Regions from separate parts of the Martelella sp. K41-7 genome, predicted to be linked through region 2. Evidence: predicted binding sites of a transcription regulator. Region 2 holds the regulator's gene; the other holds the start of a gene.
The links. The regulator PhoB, encoded in region 2, activates phosphate uptake and scavenging genes when phosphate is short. The targets are predictions, from matches to a motif close to TGTCATNNANCTGTCAT.
Positions count from the first base shown of each region.

Region 1 (7,439 bases), 1.4 Mb from region 2:
GGATGACGTGGTTGCTGAATTCCGAGCGGCTTTCGCGCGAAGAACCACACAGGACCAGATGGTTGAGCTCCAGCAGGTGATGAAATTCGCCAAGCTTGAGGATATCGGTGCCATCCCGCAGCAGCCCGTTTACATAGGCATAGCCTTCCAGCATGTGCTCGACGACACTGTCGGGCATGCCGTCGCGGTGCATGGTCAAAAGCGCATTGATCCGGTCAAACTGGCGCTGTGTTTCGCGCAGTCTGGCTTCAATCCTGGCAAGGTCAAGACTGTGCTTGAACATGTCGCTTTCCAGTGGTTCCGGGACCGGGGTTGCGCAACCCTTGAAGGTCGCTGTGCTGACATAACGCCCGCTATCGTAGCGGTCGGGCGCGGGCTAGATCAATGGGAAGCCCTGTCTGGCATTCACGCGGCCGGCGTGCAGACTATATCAAAAGGGCGGCTTTACCGAGAAAGCCGCCCGAAAGACAAAATGCCGATAACGGAATTCAGCCTTAGCTGAACTCGCCCGAGAGGTATTCCTTAGTGAGGTTTTCCTTCGGGTTTTCGAATACCTGCTTGGTGTCGCCAACCTCAACGAGGAAGCCTGTACGGCCGCCCTGCGTCATGTCGACGGAGAAGAACGCCGTCTTGTCGGCAACGCGGATCGCTTGCTGCATGTTATGGGTCACAATCGCGACGGTGTAGTCCTTCTTGAGCTGCAGCATCAGCTCCTCGATCTGCCGCGTGGCGATTGGGTCGAGAGCGGAGCAGGGCTCATCCATCAGCAGAACGGTCGGTTCGGTGGCAATCGCGCGGGCAATGCACAGACGCTGCTGCTGGCCGCCGGAAAGCGACAGGCCGTTCTGCTTCAGCTTGTCCTTGACCTCGTTCCAGAGCGCGGCGCGGCGCAGCGCCTTTTCAACGCGGCCGGAAATGTCACCCTTGAAACCGTTGAGGCGCAGGCCGAAGGCAACGTTTTCGAAAATGCTCATCGAGAACGGGTTCGGCTGCTGAAACACCATGCCGATATGGCGGCGGACGACCACGGGGTCGACATTCTTGCCGTAAACATCCTGGCCGAGGAAGTGGACATGGCCTTCAAGGCGGAAGATCGGGATCAGGTCGTTCATGCGGTTCAGAGAACGCAGCACGGTCGATTTGCCACAGCCCGACGGGCCGATGAAGCCGGTGATCTTGCCCTTTTCGATGTCGACTGCTGCATCGCGTACGGCAAGGAAATCGCCGTAGTAGATTTTGTCGATGTTTGCGCCAATCGCGACATCGCCGGCGGCCTGCTGTGCAGCAGTGGCCTCAAGCTTGTTCATTTCCATTTCCATAGACATCGTAAACGACCTTTATCTCTTACACGCGGCGAGTGCCGAACGAGCGACTGAGAATGTTGAAAACAAGCACGATCAAGACCAGTACGAGAGAGGCTGTCCATGCAAGTTCAATCTGGTTTTCATAGGGCATTGCCGAAAAATTGTAGATCAAAATCGACAATGATGCTGTCGGCTCCGTAAAGCTTCCGATCCAGTAATTCGAAAAGAGTGCCGTAAACAGAAGCGGGGCCGATTCACCGGACGCACCCGCCACTGCGAGCATTACACCGGTCATAACACCCGGAAGCGCTGTCGGCAAAACAATTTTTGTCGCAACCTGGGTCGAATTGCACCCCATTCCGTAGGCGGCATCCTTCATGCGCTGCGGCACCATCCTGAAGGCCTGTTCGGCCGTCAGCAGCACGGTTGGCAGCATCAGGATCGACAGCGATACGCCACCGGCTATTGCCGAATAGGTCTTCATCACAATCACCAGCCAGGCGTAGACAAAAACACCGGAGAGGATTGAGGGAAAGCCGGTCAGCACCTTGCCGACAAACCGGATGAGGGCGGATATCCGGCTGTCCGGGTTGAGAAGCCCGGTGTAAAGGCCGCCGAGAATGCCGATCGGGATCGAGATCAGCGATGCTATCGCGACCATGACCAGGGTGCCGACGATGGCGTTACCGATACCGCCGCCCTGCTCGAAAGGGGCGGGTGGAAGTTCCGTGAAGATGGCCGTAGAGATGCGCAGGCCACCGCGGCTGATCAGCATCCATAGCACCGAGATCAGCGGGATGGCGGCAATGCCGGCCAGTATCCACAAGGTTACAGTCTGAAGGAAGTTCATCAGCGTGCGGCGCTCGCCGAAGGAGAAGCTGAGATTCGGATCGCCAAGGGCGACCACTTCGGGGTTCATTGTCGTCTGTTCCGTCGTGCTCATGGTCTGATCATCCTCAGGTGACGGTCTGGCGCGAAGTATAATTCATTATGATCGTGCCGATGAAATTGACGGCCATGGTGATCACCAGAAGAACGACGGCGGCGTACATCAGCGGACCAATCTGGTTCGCGCCGGCCTCCGGGAAGGTGGAGGCAAGCAGCGAGGCCAGCGTGGTGGCCGGCGAAAACAGCGACAGCGAGACTTGCTGGGCATTGCCGATCAGCATGGCGAGCGCCATGGTCTCTCCGAGCGCGCGGCCGAAACCGAGCACCAGCGAGGCAAAAATGCCGCCGGAAGCCGTTGGGATGATGACCTTGCGGATGGCTTCCCACTTGGTGGTGCCCATGCCGTAGGCCGCTTCCTGGATCTTCATCGGGATCGCCTTGAAAGCGTCCTGGGAGATCGCCGCCACCGTCGGCAGGATCATGATCGACAGGACGATCATTGCCGGAAACATCCCGGGACCGGCAAGCTTGGTCGAAAAGAACGGTATGAAGGGCAGGGTTTCATGCAGCCAGTTGGCCATCGGCCGGATGGCCGGGATCAGAACATAGATGCCCCAAAGACCGTATACCACGGATGGGATCGCCGCGAGCATTTCCACGATCAGGCGGAACACCCATGCAAGGCGCGCATTGAGAAAACCCTGCGTGAGAAAGATCGCCACCGAAATGCCGAGAACGCCGCCGAACAGCAGGGCCAGGAATGAAGAATAAAGCGTTCCCCAGATTTCAGCCAGAATGCCGTATTCGTTCTTATTCGGATTCCACTCGACCGTGGTCAGGAAGCCAAGCCCATATTCGCGCATTGCCGGTGCGGCCAGGGCGCCGAGCTTCCAGAAGATGTAGACCAGAAGCAGGACGGTCAGAACGCCTGCGGCCAATGTCAAAATACGAAAGGATTTATCGTAACCGTATTCGAAAGCGGTCGGCGGTCTCGAAACGCTGCCGACTTTAGGCTCAGCGTTTTTCGTTTTGTCGGCCATCAAGCGGGCTCCTACTGGCGAAGATCGGGGTGTTTTCCCCGTGATCTGAAAAGCTCAGGCGTAAACGGGTCTTAAACGGATCAAACCGGGGCGCATTGGAAACACGCCCCGGCACAAGACAGCGTACTGCCTCGATTACTTGATTTCTGCGACCGACTTGCGATCAAGTTCGACAACGCTTTCCGGCAGCGGAATGTAGCCGAGCTTGTCAGCCATGTCCTGGCCGGTGGTCAGGCCGTAGTCGACCATTTTCTTCAGTGCGGCAACGGTGTCGGCATCCTGGCCCTGCTTGTAGAGAAGCAGCCAGGTGAAGGTTGCGATCGGGTAAGCCTGTTCACCCTTCGGGTCGGTGATGAACGCGCGGTTCATGTCGTCGAATTCAGCCGAAGCAAGGGCGGCCTTACCAGCGTCTGCACCGGCTGCAACATAGTTGCCGGCCTGGTTTTCGAGCATGGCGTAAGGCGTTTTGGTCTGCTGGGCGTAACCGTATTCGATGTAGCCGATCGCACCGGGCGTCTGCTTGATCGTGGCGGTGATGCCCTGGTTGCCCGGAGCGGCAATGAAGTTCGAAGCCTTCGGCCACGGAACAGTCTTGCCGGCGCCGACAGTGCTTTCAAAATCGGAGCTGATGGCAGCCAGGTGGTTGGTGAAGTTGAAGCTCGTGCCGGAAGAGTCCGAACGGACAACGACGGTGATGTCTTCGTCGGGGAGGTCGACACCGTCATTGGCAGCGGCGATGGCCGGGTCATTCCACTTGGTGACTTCGCCAAGGAAAATCTTCGGGTAAACGTCGCGCGGCAGCTTCAGATCGGAAACGCCGTCAAGATTGAAGGCGAGAACGACTTCACCGGCCGTCATCGGCAGGAGAACAACGCCGCCTTCGACCTTGGCGATTTCTTCATCGTCCATGGCTGCGTCGGAAGCAGCGAAGTCAACAACACCGTTGATGAAGTCTTCGATGCCAGCGCCCGAACCCTTGGACTGGTAGTTGACCTGAATACCGGTCTTCTGGCCAAAATCCTTAAACCAGGCCGAGTAGAGCGGGAAGGGGAAAGAGGCGCCGGAGCCCGTCAGCTGAACATCCTGAGCCTGGGCAACAGTGCCGGATACCAGCATGGCGGCTGCAACGGCGGCAACCTTAGCGCCCGTGGAAAAATTTCCGATTTTCATCAGATAGCCCTTTTGAGGTTTGGTTGAAAACGCAAGTCGTATAACAACGAAATAATAGCAAGCATAGTATGTTGTAAAAAATTCATATTTCGGGGAAAAACCAGTGTTTTCTTTCAAAAAACCGTCATACAACTGTCGTAAAACTGTCATAAACAAACTAGACTTACGATAGTACTTTTCAGCTCGGCGAAGCTGCGCCATTCCCGTCTGAGGCATTTCCTCACTGGCGCGCTTTGGTTACGATAGCCACGATGGTGCTGAAGCCCTGCTTGACATAGAGCAAGGCGAATATTGATCCGCCGTCTAGTTTCGCCGCCGGCCAGCCGCTTCGGCGATATCCACCGTTCTTCAATCCGCGTATGAAATCAGGAGAGGCAATGACTGAAACAGGCACCCCGGACCATGCGCTGCGCGGTTTGCATGAAGATACCGTCGCAGAGCTACTTTTACGGCAGAGGCAGCTTGAAAAGGCAGCGCTGGTAGCACTTGAGGCAGGGCGTATCCTGATGGAAACCGGCGCGAAATCCGGGGTCGTTCGCGAGGGGGTACAGAAGGTGGCGGCGGGCCTCGGCGTCAAGAGTGCCGATATCCGTGTCGGTTTCGCATCGATCTCGACAACGGTTGGCGACGGCGTGTGCACCTCGACCCACATGGTCGGTGTGGGGCATCACGGTGTCAATATGCGTATAAACCACCGCGTCCGCGAAATCTGCGCAGCGATGGAGGTGGGCGAGCATACGCCGGAGGAGGTGGAGAAGAAGCTTCTTGAAGCAAAGCGCATTACGCCCAAGCATCACAAATTGCTGAATGTGTTTGCTGCCGGCCTTGCCTGTGCGGCATTCGGCAGGCTTCTGGGGGCCGATGCGCCGGCTTTCGTCACCACCCTGATTGCCAGTATGATCGGCCAGTATATCCGGCTTTTGCTGCTCGAGCGGCATTACAATGCCTTTGTCGTGACTGCCACAGTTGCCTTCGCGGCGGCCGTGCTTTCCGGCCTCGGCGCAATGGCCATGGGCAGCACCATGATCGATACATCCATGAGCGCCGCGGTGTTGATGCTGGTTCCCGGCGTACCCTCGATGAACGCGCAGACGGATATCATGGAAGGGTTTCCCACGCTTGGCAGTGCCCGCTTCGTGACCGTGGCCATGATTCTCGTCTTTATCACGCTGGGTGTCGGTGCGGCCCATATCGTGCTGGGCGGCGGTCTGAACGATGCGGTCAAGTCAACGCCCAACATCGCCCATCATGCCTTCTTTGGCGCGGTCGCGGCGGCAGGCTTCGGCGTGCTGTTTAATTTCGGCTATCGCAATCTCGGCTGGGCCGCGCTCGCCGGCGCGCTGGCACTTGCGGTCAGAACGGTGTGCATGCTGAGCGGCTGGCCTCTGGAAGCAGCGTCTTTCGCGGCTGCCGTAGCGGTCGCGCTGGTGGTTGAGCTGTCCTACAACACTCCGTTCCCGGTTCGGCGCGTCGGCAATGCGATTGCCGTTGCCGGCTGTATTCCGATGGTGCCGGGAAGTGCTGCGGCCCATTGGATCATCGGCCTTCTGGAGATCACCGTGCAGCCACTTGAGAAGTCCGACATGATGCTGGCGGCAACCACCAGCGCCGGGCTTCAGGTGATCTTCACCGTCGGTGCAATCGGGGCCGGGCTCACGATGATTTCCTCCACGTTCCGCAGGCCGGAGTTTCCGACGCGTGATCACGCGGATTGAACCCGTGATCTCCGCATGGAGGAATGGATACCGGCGCAGATAAGAAAGACCCGCATGTATCGCGGGTCTTTCGTTGCTTGGGCTCTTCTCAGCGCAGGTTTGTCTTGGTCAACTGCATCAGTTCGTCGCCGCGCCCGTTGAGGATCGCGCGCATCATGTAGAGGCTGAAACCCTTGGCCTGTTCCATGGTGATCTGCGGCGGCATGGCGAGTTCCTGCTTGGCCGTCATCACATCCACCAGCACCGGCCCCGGTGTCGCGAGTGCCTCGTCGAGGGCGGCTGGAAGCGCCTTGGCATCGTCCACCTTGATGCCCTTCATACCGGCGGCTTCGGCAATGCGGGCGAAGTCGGGGCTGCTGAGATCGGTCGAATCGGAGATGTAGCCGCCAGCCTTCATTTCCATTGCGACGAAGCCAAGGGAACGATTGTGGAATACGACGATTTTGATCGGCAGGTTCAGCTGGGTGACCGAAAGCACTTCGCCCATCATCATCGCAAACCCGCCATCGCCGCACATGGCGATCACTTGACGTTTCGGATCGATGGCCTGGGCGCCGATGGCCTGTGACAGCGCGTTGGCCATGGAGCCGTGTGAAAACGAACCGATCAGCCGGCGCTTGCCGTTCATGCCGACATAGCGGGCGGCCCAGACGGTCGGTGTTCCGACATCGCAAGTGAAGATCGCATCATCAGTGGCTTTTTCGCTGAGCAGCTTGGCGACATATTGCGGGTGGATTTGTTCTTTCGCGCTCTTTTCGGTGGCCAGCGCATCCAGCCCCTCGCGTGCCTTGCGGTAATGCTTGATGGCATTGTCGAGGAATTTGCTACTGCGTTCCTTTTTCAGCTTGGGCAGCAGGGCGCGGATTGTCGACCCGACATCGCCCAAAATGCCGAGGTCGACCTGGGTATGGGCGCCAAGCGCCTCTGCGCGGGTGTCGACCTGGGCAATCTTGGCGTCTTCGGGATAGAACGCACGGTAAGGGAAGGCTGAGCCGAGAATGAGCAAGGTATCGGCCGATTCCATCGCATGGTAGCCGGAGGAGAAACCGATCAGCCCGGTCATGCCGACATCGAACCGGTTTTCATATTCGATGAATTCCTTGCCGCGCATGGCATGCACCATGGGAGACTGTAGCGCTTCGGCGAGCTCCAGAACCTCCTCACGCGCACCTGCACAGCCAGCGCCGCACAGCAGCGTGATGTTGCCACCGCTGTTGAGCAGGTCGGCCAGCGCATCGATTTCCGGTTCCTGCGGAACGATGTCCGGCTGACGTGGTGCATTCCAGCGAATTTTCGTATCCGCGGGCATTTCCTTCAGCGCA
Region 1 is NZ_CM147867.1:1,402,863-1,410,301, forward strand. Features, by position in the region: gene AC0L7L_RS06670 (hypothetical protein) at 1-283, opposite strand, end outside; gene pstB (phosphate ABC transporter ATP-binding protein PstB) at 495-1,307, opposite strand; gene pstA (phosphate ABC transporter permease PstA) at 1,345-2,247, opposite strand; gene pstC (phosphate ABC transporter permease subunit PstC) at 2,261-3,232, opposite strand; gene pstS (phosphate ABC transporter substrate-binding protein PstS) at 3,368-4,402, opposite strand; gene AC0L7L_RS06695 (threonine/serine exporter family protein) at 4,780-6,117, shown strand; partial or broken gene poxB (ubiquinone-dependent pyruvate dehydrogenase) at 6,206-7,439, opposite strand, start outside.
Region 1: a site for PhoB is predicted at 4,536-4,552, ahead of pstS (phosphate ABC transporter substrate-binding protein PstS). Genes of this name have one in related genera too.

Region 2 (7,439 bases):
CAGGGCGCGCTCGCCGGCACGCTGGGCATCAGTCCTGCAAACGGGCCGGAAATGCGCGAGGCGATGCGGATGGTTTCTCGCAGCAGTCGGGTGGAGCTGCGCGATGTGGTGGCGAAGGATCCGTCGGTCATCGGCAAGACCGTTGATGTGCGCCTTCTGGCATCTGCCGATATCGATTCCGCCAACAAGGGCCAGATCGACCTTTCCGTGCCCGAGACCAGCAGGCGCGTCTCTGACCAGCAGCTTCACTGGATGGACGAACTGAAAGCTGATGGATTGCTTAGGAAGTCTTTCAACACCGGCTTCTTCACTCATGGCGCATCCAGCCGGCCTGAGTCGGCTGGCATCGGCGTGGCCTTTGTCGGCACGCTCTACATGCTGGGTGTGGTGCTGCTGCTGGCACTGCCGATCGGCGTGGCCTCGGCGATCTATCTTGAAGAATTCGCGCCGAAGAACAGGTTCACGGATCTCATCGAGGTCAATATCAACAATCTGGCCGCTGTTCCCTCGATTGTTTTCGGTCTACTGGGCCTTGCGGTGTTCATCGGCTTCATGGGGCTTCCGCGCTCTGCGTCACTGGTCGGCGGGCTGGTGCTGACGCTGATGACGCTGCCGACAATCATCATTGCCACCCGGGCTGCGCTGAAGGCCGTGCCGCCCTCGATCCGTTCGGCGGCGCTAGGCGTCGGCGCCTCGAAAATGCAGGCCGTGTTCCATCATGTCCTGCCGCTGGCCATGCCCGGTATTCTGACGGGCACAATTATCGGCCTGGCCCAGGCCCTCGGCGAAACCGCACCGCTGCTTCTGATCGGCATGGTCGCCTTCGTGGCGGATTATCCGGCAAGCCCGTTTGACCCCGCGACGGCACTGCCGGTACAGATCTACATGTGGGCGGGCGAGGCCGAGCGTGCCTTTGTCGAGCGCACCTCCGCCGCCATCATCGTGCTTCTGGCCTTCCTGATCCTGATGAACGTCACGGCGGTGATCCTGCGCCGTCGTTTCGAACGACGCTGGTAGGCGCGTGGCAATGGCGAACCCGACCGCGAAAACACCTGGAAGCAAACAATGAGCAACAACACATACAAAATGACCGGCCAGGCGGTGTCCGTCTATTACGGGCAGAAGCGCGCGCTTTTTGATGTCAGCCTGAATATACGCGAGCATACTGTCACGGCGTTGATCGGCCCGTCCGGGTGCGGCAAGTCGACCTTTCTGCGGACCCTCAACCGCATGAACGACACGATCGACAATTGTCGCGTGACCGGTACGATCACGCTTGACGGCGAGGATATCTACACCTCCGGCATCGATGTGGTGGAGTTGCGTGCACGCGTCGGCATGGTTTTCCAGAACCCCAATCCGTTCCCGAAGTCGATCTATGAGAATGTCGCCTACGGGCCGCGTATCCACGGCCTTGCCCGTCATCGCACCGAGTTCGATCAGATCGTCGAGACCAGCCTGATCAAGGCGGGGCTGTTCAACGAGGTCAAGGATCGGCTGGACGAGCCGGGCACCAGCCTTTCCGGCGGCCAGCAGCAGCGGCTGTGCATTGCCCGCGCCATTGCCGTCAGCCCGGAAGTCATCCTGATGGACGAACCCTGTTCCGCGCTCGATCCGATCGCGACAGCCCGCGTCGAGGAACTGATTTCCGATCTTGCGGAGAACTACACCATTGTGATGGTGACCCATTCCATGCAGCAGGCCGCGCGCGTGTCCGAGCGCACCGCGATGTTCCATCTCGGTCATATGGTCGAGGAAAACAGTACCGATACGATTTTCACCAATCCCGCGGATCAGCGTACCCAGGATTACATCATGGGACGTTTCGGCTGAGGGGCGGTTGCCGCACGCTCACGCCAAGGAAGGATTAAACATGGCCCCCTCGCATATTCTGACGGCTTTCGATGACGAACTGAAATACCTCCAGCGCCGGATTTCCGAAATGGGCGGTCTGGCGGAGGAAATGGTGAGCCAGTCGGTCTCAGCCCTCGTCAATACCGATACCGAGCTTGCCGAAAAGGTGATCAAGGACGACCTCGCACTGGACGAGGCCGAGCGTGAGATCGGTGAAAAGGCAATTGTGACCATCGCCCGTCGTCAGCCGGTGGCTGCGGACCTGCGCGAAATCATGGGTGCGATCCGCATCGCTGCCGATCTGGAACGCGTTGGCGATATGGCGAAGAACACCGCGAAGCGGGTGATCTCTGTGCAGGGCACCGGCGTTCCGCGCAAGCTAGCGCACGGCATCGAGCATTTGTCGGAACTGGCGTTGCTGCAGCTCAAGGAAGTGCTGGACGCCTACACAACGCGCCAGGCCGACAAGGCCAACTCGATCCGCGAGCGCGATGACGAGATCGATGCGATCTATACCTCGCTGTTTCGCGAGCTTTTGACCTACATGATGGAAGATCCGCGCAACATCACCACCTGCACGCATCTTCTGTTCTGCGCCAAGAATATCGAGCGTATCGGCGACCATGCCACCAACATCGCTGAAATGATCTACTACATTGCCACCGGCGCCCAGCCCCAGGGAGAACGTCCCAAGGACGACAACTCTGCTGCCGTCGGTTCCGATGATGTCTGAAGCCATTTGAGATCAGGGAGATAGACGTCCAATGGTGCCGAAAATTGCAGTTGTCGAAGACGAGGAAGCACTCAGCGTCCTGCTACGTTACAATCTCGAAGCGGAAGGCTATGAGGTCGAAACCATCATGCGCGGCGACGAGGCCGAGATCCGGCTTCAGGAGCGGGTTCCCGATCTGCTGCTGCTCGACTGGATGCTGCCGGGGGTCTCCGGCATCGAGCTTTGCCGTCGCCTCAGAATGCGGCCGGAGACAGAACGCCTGCCGATCATCATGCTGACGGCGCGTGGCGAGGAAAGCGAACGGATACGCGGTCTGGCGATCGGTGCCGACGACTATGTCGTCAAGCCGTTTTCCACGCCGGAGCTGATGGCGCGGGTCAAGGCGATCCTCCGCCGCGCAAGGCCGGAAGTGCTCTCCAGCGTGCTGAAATGCGGCGATATCGAGCTTGACCGCGAGACCCACCGTGTCCACCGCAAGGCGCGCGAAGTGCGGCTCGGCCCGACGGAGTTCCGGCTTCTGGAGTTTCTGATGACGTCGCCCGGCCGGGTGTTTTCCCGCGCCCAGCTTCTCGATGGTGTCTGGGGTCACGATATTTATGTGGATGAGCGCACCGTCGACGTCCATGTCGGCCGGCTGAGAAAGGCACTCAATTTCTCGCAGATGCCGGATGTGATCCGCACCGTGCGCGGAGCGGGATATTCGATGGAGGTCTAAACGCTGCTAGCGGCGTCAAAAAAGATTTTCTAAACGATTTAATATCCGTCATTGCAGCCATTCCACGTTGGTCTATGCTGTATTGGCATGCTGCCCGGATGTGTTGAATCGACCGGTCGACGATTGATTTTTCCGCCGTGATTGTCCAATTGGACAACCGGATTGGTTGGCCGCTCGGCAGGCGGCAGCGCCGACAAGACCCGCTTTTCCCGTGATGCATCCTTCCGCATCCCGGAACGCTGGTCTCTTGAGGCCACAGGATAAAGAGGATTGTTGCGATGAGCAGAGCCAGTTTCGTGGAGCCCGCAGTGATGGGGGAGCTGATGGCCCGCATGCTGTGGGAAATCGGAGCGGTGCATTTTGCGCCGGATGAGCCCTACAAGCTTGCCTCCGGTCTGGTCAGCCCGGTTTATATCGATTGCCGGCAGCTGATTTCCTATCCGCGCATTCGTTCCACGCTGATGGATTTCGCCGCCGCCAAGGTGCTGCGCGATGCTGGCTTCGAGAAGTTCGATTGCGTGGCTGGTGGTGAGACTGCGGGTATTCCCTTTGCCGCATTCCTTGCCGACCGGCTTGAACTGCCGATGATCTACGTTCGCAAGAAGCCGAAGGGCTATGGCAAGAATGCGCAGATCGAGGGGCATATGCCGAAGGGTGCGCGCGTTCTGGTGATCGAGGACCTGACCACCGCCGGTGGGTCGATGTTCAACTTCATCAATGCCATCCGTTCAGCCGGCGGTGTGGTGGAACATGGCATGGCGTTGTTTTATTATGGGATTTTCGGCGAGGCGGAGAAACGTTTCCGCGAGGGCGGCGTTAACCTCCATTACATCGCGACCTGGAAGGAAGTGCTGAACGTCGCGCGTAAGGATGGTCTTGCAGACGAGGCAACGCTTGAAGCTGTCGGCACTTTCCTTGATCATCCGATGGATTGGTCGCGCGCGCGCGGCGGGCTTCAGGAACTGATCGTCTGAAAGGCGCTGAGGGCCCCTTGCTATAGGCGTCCGCTCCCGGTGAGCGGACGCGCAACCGGAATTGGGAGAGAATGATGATTTTATGCTGTGGTGAAGCCCTGATCGACATGTTGCCGCGCGAGACCGACAAGGGCGAACCGGCCTTTGCCCCCTATGCCGGTGGCGCGGTCTGCAATACCGCGGTCGCGCTGGCCCGGCTCGGCCGCCCGACAGGGTTCTTCTCCGGCATCTCCACCGATCTGATGGGTGACATCATCCGCGAAAAGCTCGATGCCTCGAAGGTCGATCATTCCCTCGTCGCACTATCCGACCGGCCGACCACACTTGCCTTCGTCAAGCTGATCAATGGCTCGGCCAGCTACGCCTTCTATGACGAGAATACAGCCGGCCGGATGATCACCGAGGATGATCTGCCGGCCATTGGCGATGGCTGTTCGGCAATGCATTTCGGCGCGATCAGCCTTATTCCCGAACCCTGCGGCTCCACCTATGAGGCGCTGTTGATGCGCGAGGCGGACGCCCGTGTTATCTCGCTTGACCCCAATATCCGCCCGACCTTCATCACCGATCCTGCCAGTCACAGGGCGCGGATCGAACGCATGGCGGCCAAATCGGATATCGTGAAATTCTCCGATGAGGATCTCGACTGGTTCGGTCTTGAAGGTTCGCTCGATGACAAGGCGCGTCACTGGATCACAGCCGGTGCAAGCCTCGTGGTGATTACCTGCGGCGCGGACGGGGCAATCGGCTACACTGCCGAGCACAAGGTCGAGGTGCCGAGTGAAAAGGTCGCGGTGGTCGACACTGTCGGCGCCGGCGATACCTTCGACGCCGGTATTCTTGCATCCTTTGATATCGCGGGCCTGCTGACAAAGGAGAAGGTGCGCTCGCTTTCCCCCGGGGCGATTGCAGATGCACTGGCGCTCGGCGCAAAGGCTGCCGCCGTCACGGTTTCCCGCGCCGGCGCCAATCCGCCCTATGCCCATGAGGTTGGGCTTTGAACTGATCGACAGGTTTGTGGATGCTTTGCCCGCTCAGGCTGAACGAGGCGGGCTGTGCATTTTATGATTGTGATTTTTCTGGCTGCAAACTAGATTCCGGTGGTGTGTCATCCTTGGGGGCTTGAGATGAAAAAACTCCTTACCGTTGGTGCGGTTCTCTGTGTTGCGCTTTTCATGGCGTCTTGCTCGACGGTTTCTGATCGCCTGACCGAGACAGCCGAAGTTCTGGCATCGCTTGACGCAAAGCCTCAGGACTTCAGGGTTTTTGTCGATGCTCCGGCCAGTCTCGAGTTCGAGAGTGGTGATGTCGTCATTAAGTATTTCATGAAGTCCAAAGGACGGAAACTGCGTACGATCGATGCGTCGCTGGACAGAACCGGAATAGGCAAGAGGGCAGGAGGCCGGCAGCGGGTCACCTTTGCCCTGGAACCTGCTGATGTTCGCCGGTTCGAGGCCCAGCAAACGCTAATGCGTCAGCGTGTCGCGGCTGGGCGCAACAGTGCCGCCTTTTATGGTGTTGCTCTGGATCCCGGCTGCACGTTCATCGAGAGCTTGGATCCTTCACGCAAGCAGAACATCGATGTGCTGCTTCAGATAGGCCCTGACGTCGCACCGATCCCGGCATTGAAACTGAAGTTCACAGGGCGTGGCGTCCCGCATGGGACAAGACTGGTTTGCCGATAACATTGTGAACGTCCGTGTGCCTTGCTCTTTCCCCCGGGGCGATTGCAGATGCACTGGCGCTCGGCGCAAAGGCTGCCGCCGTCACGGTTTCCCGCGCCGGCGCCAATCCGCACTATGCCCATGAGATCGGGCTTTGAGCTATCCGGGGGCGTCCGCCTGATATTCCAGAATGTCGCCGGGCTGGCAGTCAAGCGCCTGACATATTTTTTCGAGCGTTTCGAACCGGACGCCCTTTACCTTGCCTGACCTGAGCAGCGATATGTTCTGTTCGGTGATGCCGACATGCTCGGCGAGCGCTTTCGCACGCATCTTGCGCCGGGCGAGCATGACATCGAGATTGACAATGATCGCCATGGGTTAAACGATGCGCTCATAGTCGTCGTTGATCGCGGTGGCGAGTACCATCACATGGCCCAGTACGAACAGCAGCCCGGCGAGCAGGAACAACATCATCTGATCGCTGCCGACGCCGATGCTCAGGGTGCGGCTGCCCGGCGGGTTGGCAAGCGTTGCCAGAAGTGTGGCCGCAGTTGGCAGGACAAGGCCAGCGACCGCGCCGGCAAGTGCCAGTAGCCCGGCTCTGCGCAACAGCGCGGCAACCTCATAGGAAAATGGCTTCTCGCGCTGCAGCCGGTCGAAAAGCTGCCAGACTGTCTGCAGCCCGGCAAACATCAGCCCCGCCACAACAGCTGCCAATATGGAGAGTGCCAATCTAGTGGCCGGCGTGACGGTCACGGGGACGGAGAGGGCATCGGCAAGCCAGGCAGAGACCGTATCCGGCCGGGTTATGACGGACCAGCCAGCATAGATCACGCCGATGGCAAGGCTGGCTTGCAGGATCCGGGTGAGAAGCTTCATGCGCCCGCATAGTCTGGACAGTGCAAGTGTGTTCGGTGATTTCATCGAAAAGACCTCTTGTTCTACAATGGTTTCTTATCATAAAACGATAAGAAATGATTGTCAATCAAGTGATCTGTTGAGTTCTTCCTTCCTCACTGGAGTTGCCTTGCCATCGGTCTGGTTCTGCTCTCGGCCTTTGGCCAACGGCGGCAACGCCGGCTTGCGGTTGGGTGCTGTTCCACCGCCCGAGGCCGATTCACACGCGATCATTCCTTTGATGACCAATACGGAATTCGGCGCATTGCTGGCGCAACGTGGCCTGCGGTGGCTGCCGGACTGCCCCTTGTCGTAGCGGTTATGCCGTGTCTTTACCCGCCCTTAAGCTATGCGCAATAGTATGAATGATCATTAACCATATCCGTGGCTCACCCGATCATGCCCATGCCTATTTTCAAGAGATTTCTGGCTGTTTCCGGTCTCGCTCTGCTGTCGGCCTGCTCCCTTTCGTTTCTGCCGGGGGCAAAGCCGCCGATCCCGTCACCGATTGCCGCCAACCCGGCTTCGCTGAGGATCGCGGTGCTGGCGCCTGAAGAGTTCACGCTGCCGAAGAACGAGATCGTACTGACCGTCTATCAGAA
Region 2 is NZ_CM147867.1:4,278,813-4,286,251, forward strand. Features, by position in the region: gene pstA (phosphate ABC transporter permease PstA) at 1-1,017, shown strand, start outside; gene pstB (phosphate ABC transporter ATP-binding protein PstB) at 1,066-1,833, shown strand; gene phoU (phosphate signaling complex protein PhoU) at 1,874-2,587, shown strand; gene phoB (phosphate regulon transcriptional regulator PhoB) at 2,619-3,302, shown strand; gene AC0L7L_RS20260 (orotate phosphoribosyltransferase) at 3,581-4,276, shown strand; gene AC0L7L_RS20265 (carbohydrate kinase family protein) at 4,351-5,277, shown strand; gene AC0L7L_RS20270 (hypothetical protein) at 5,404-5,961, shown strand; partial or broken gene AC0L7L_RS20275 (carbohydrate kinase) at 6,003-6,098, shown strand; gene AC0L7L_RS20280 (helix-turn-helix domain-containing protein) at 6,100-6,315, opposite strand; gene AC0L7L_RS20285 (DUF2975 domain-containing protein) at 6,319-6,864, opposite strand; gene AC0L7L_RS20290 (hypothetical protein) at 6,848-7,153, shown strand; gene AC0L7L_RS20295 (hypothetical protein) at 7,243-7,439, shown strand, end outside.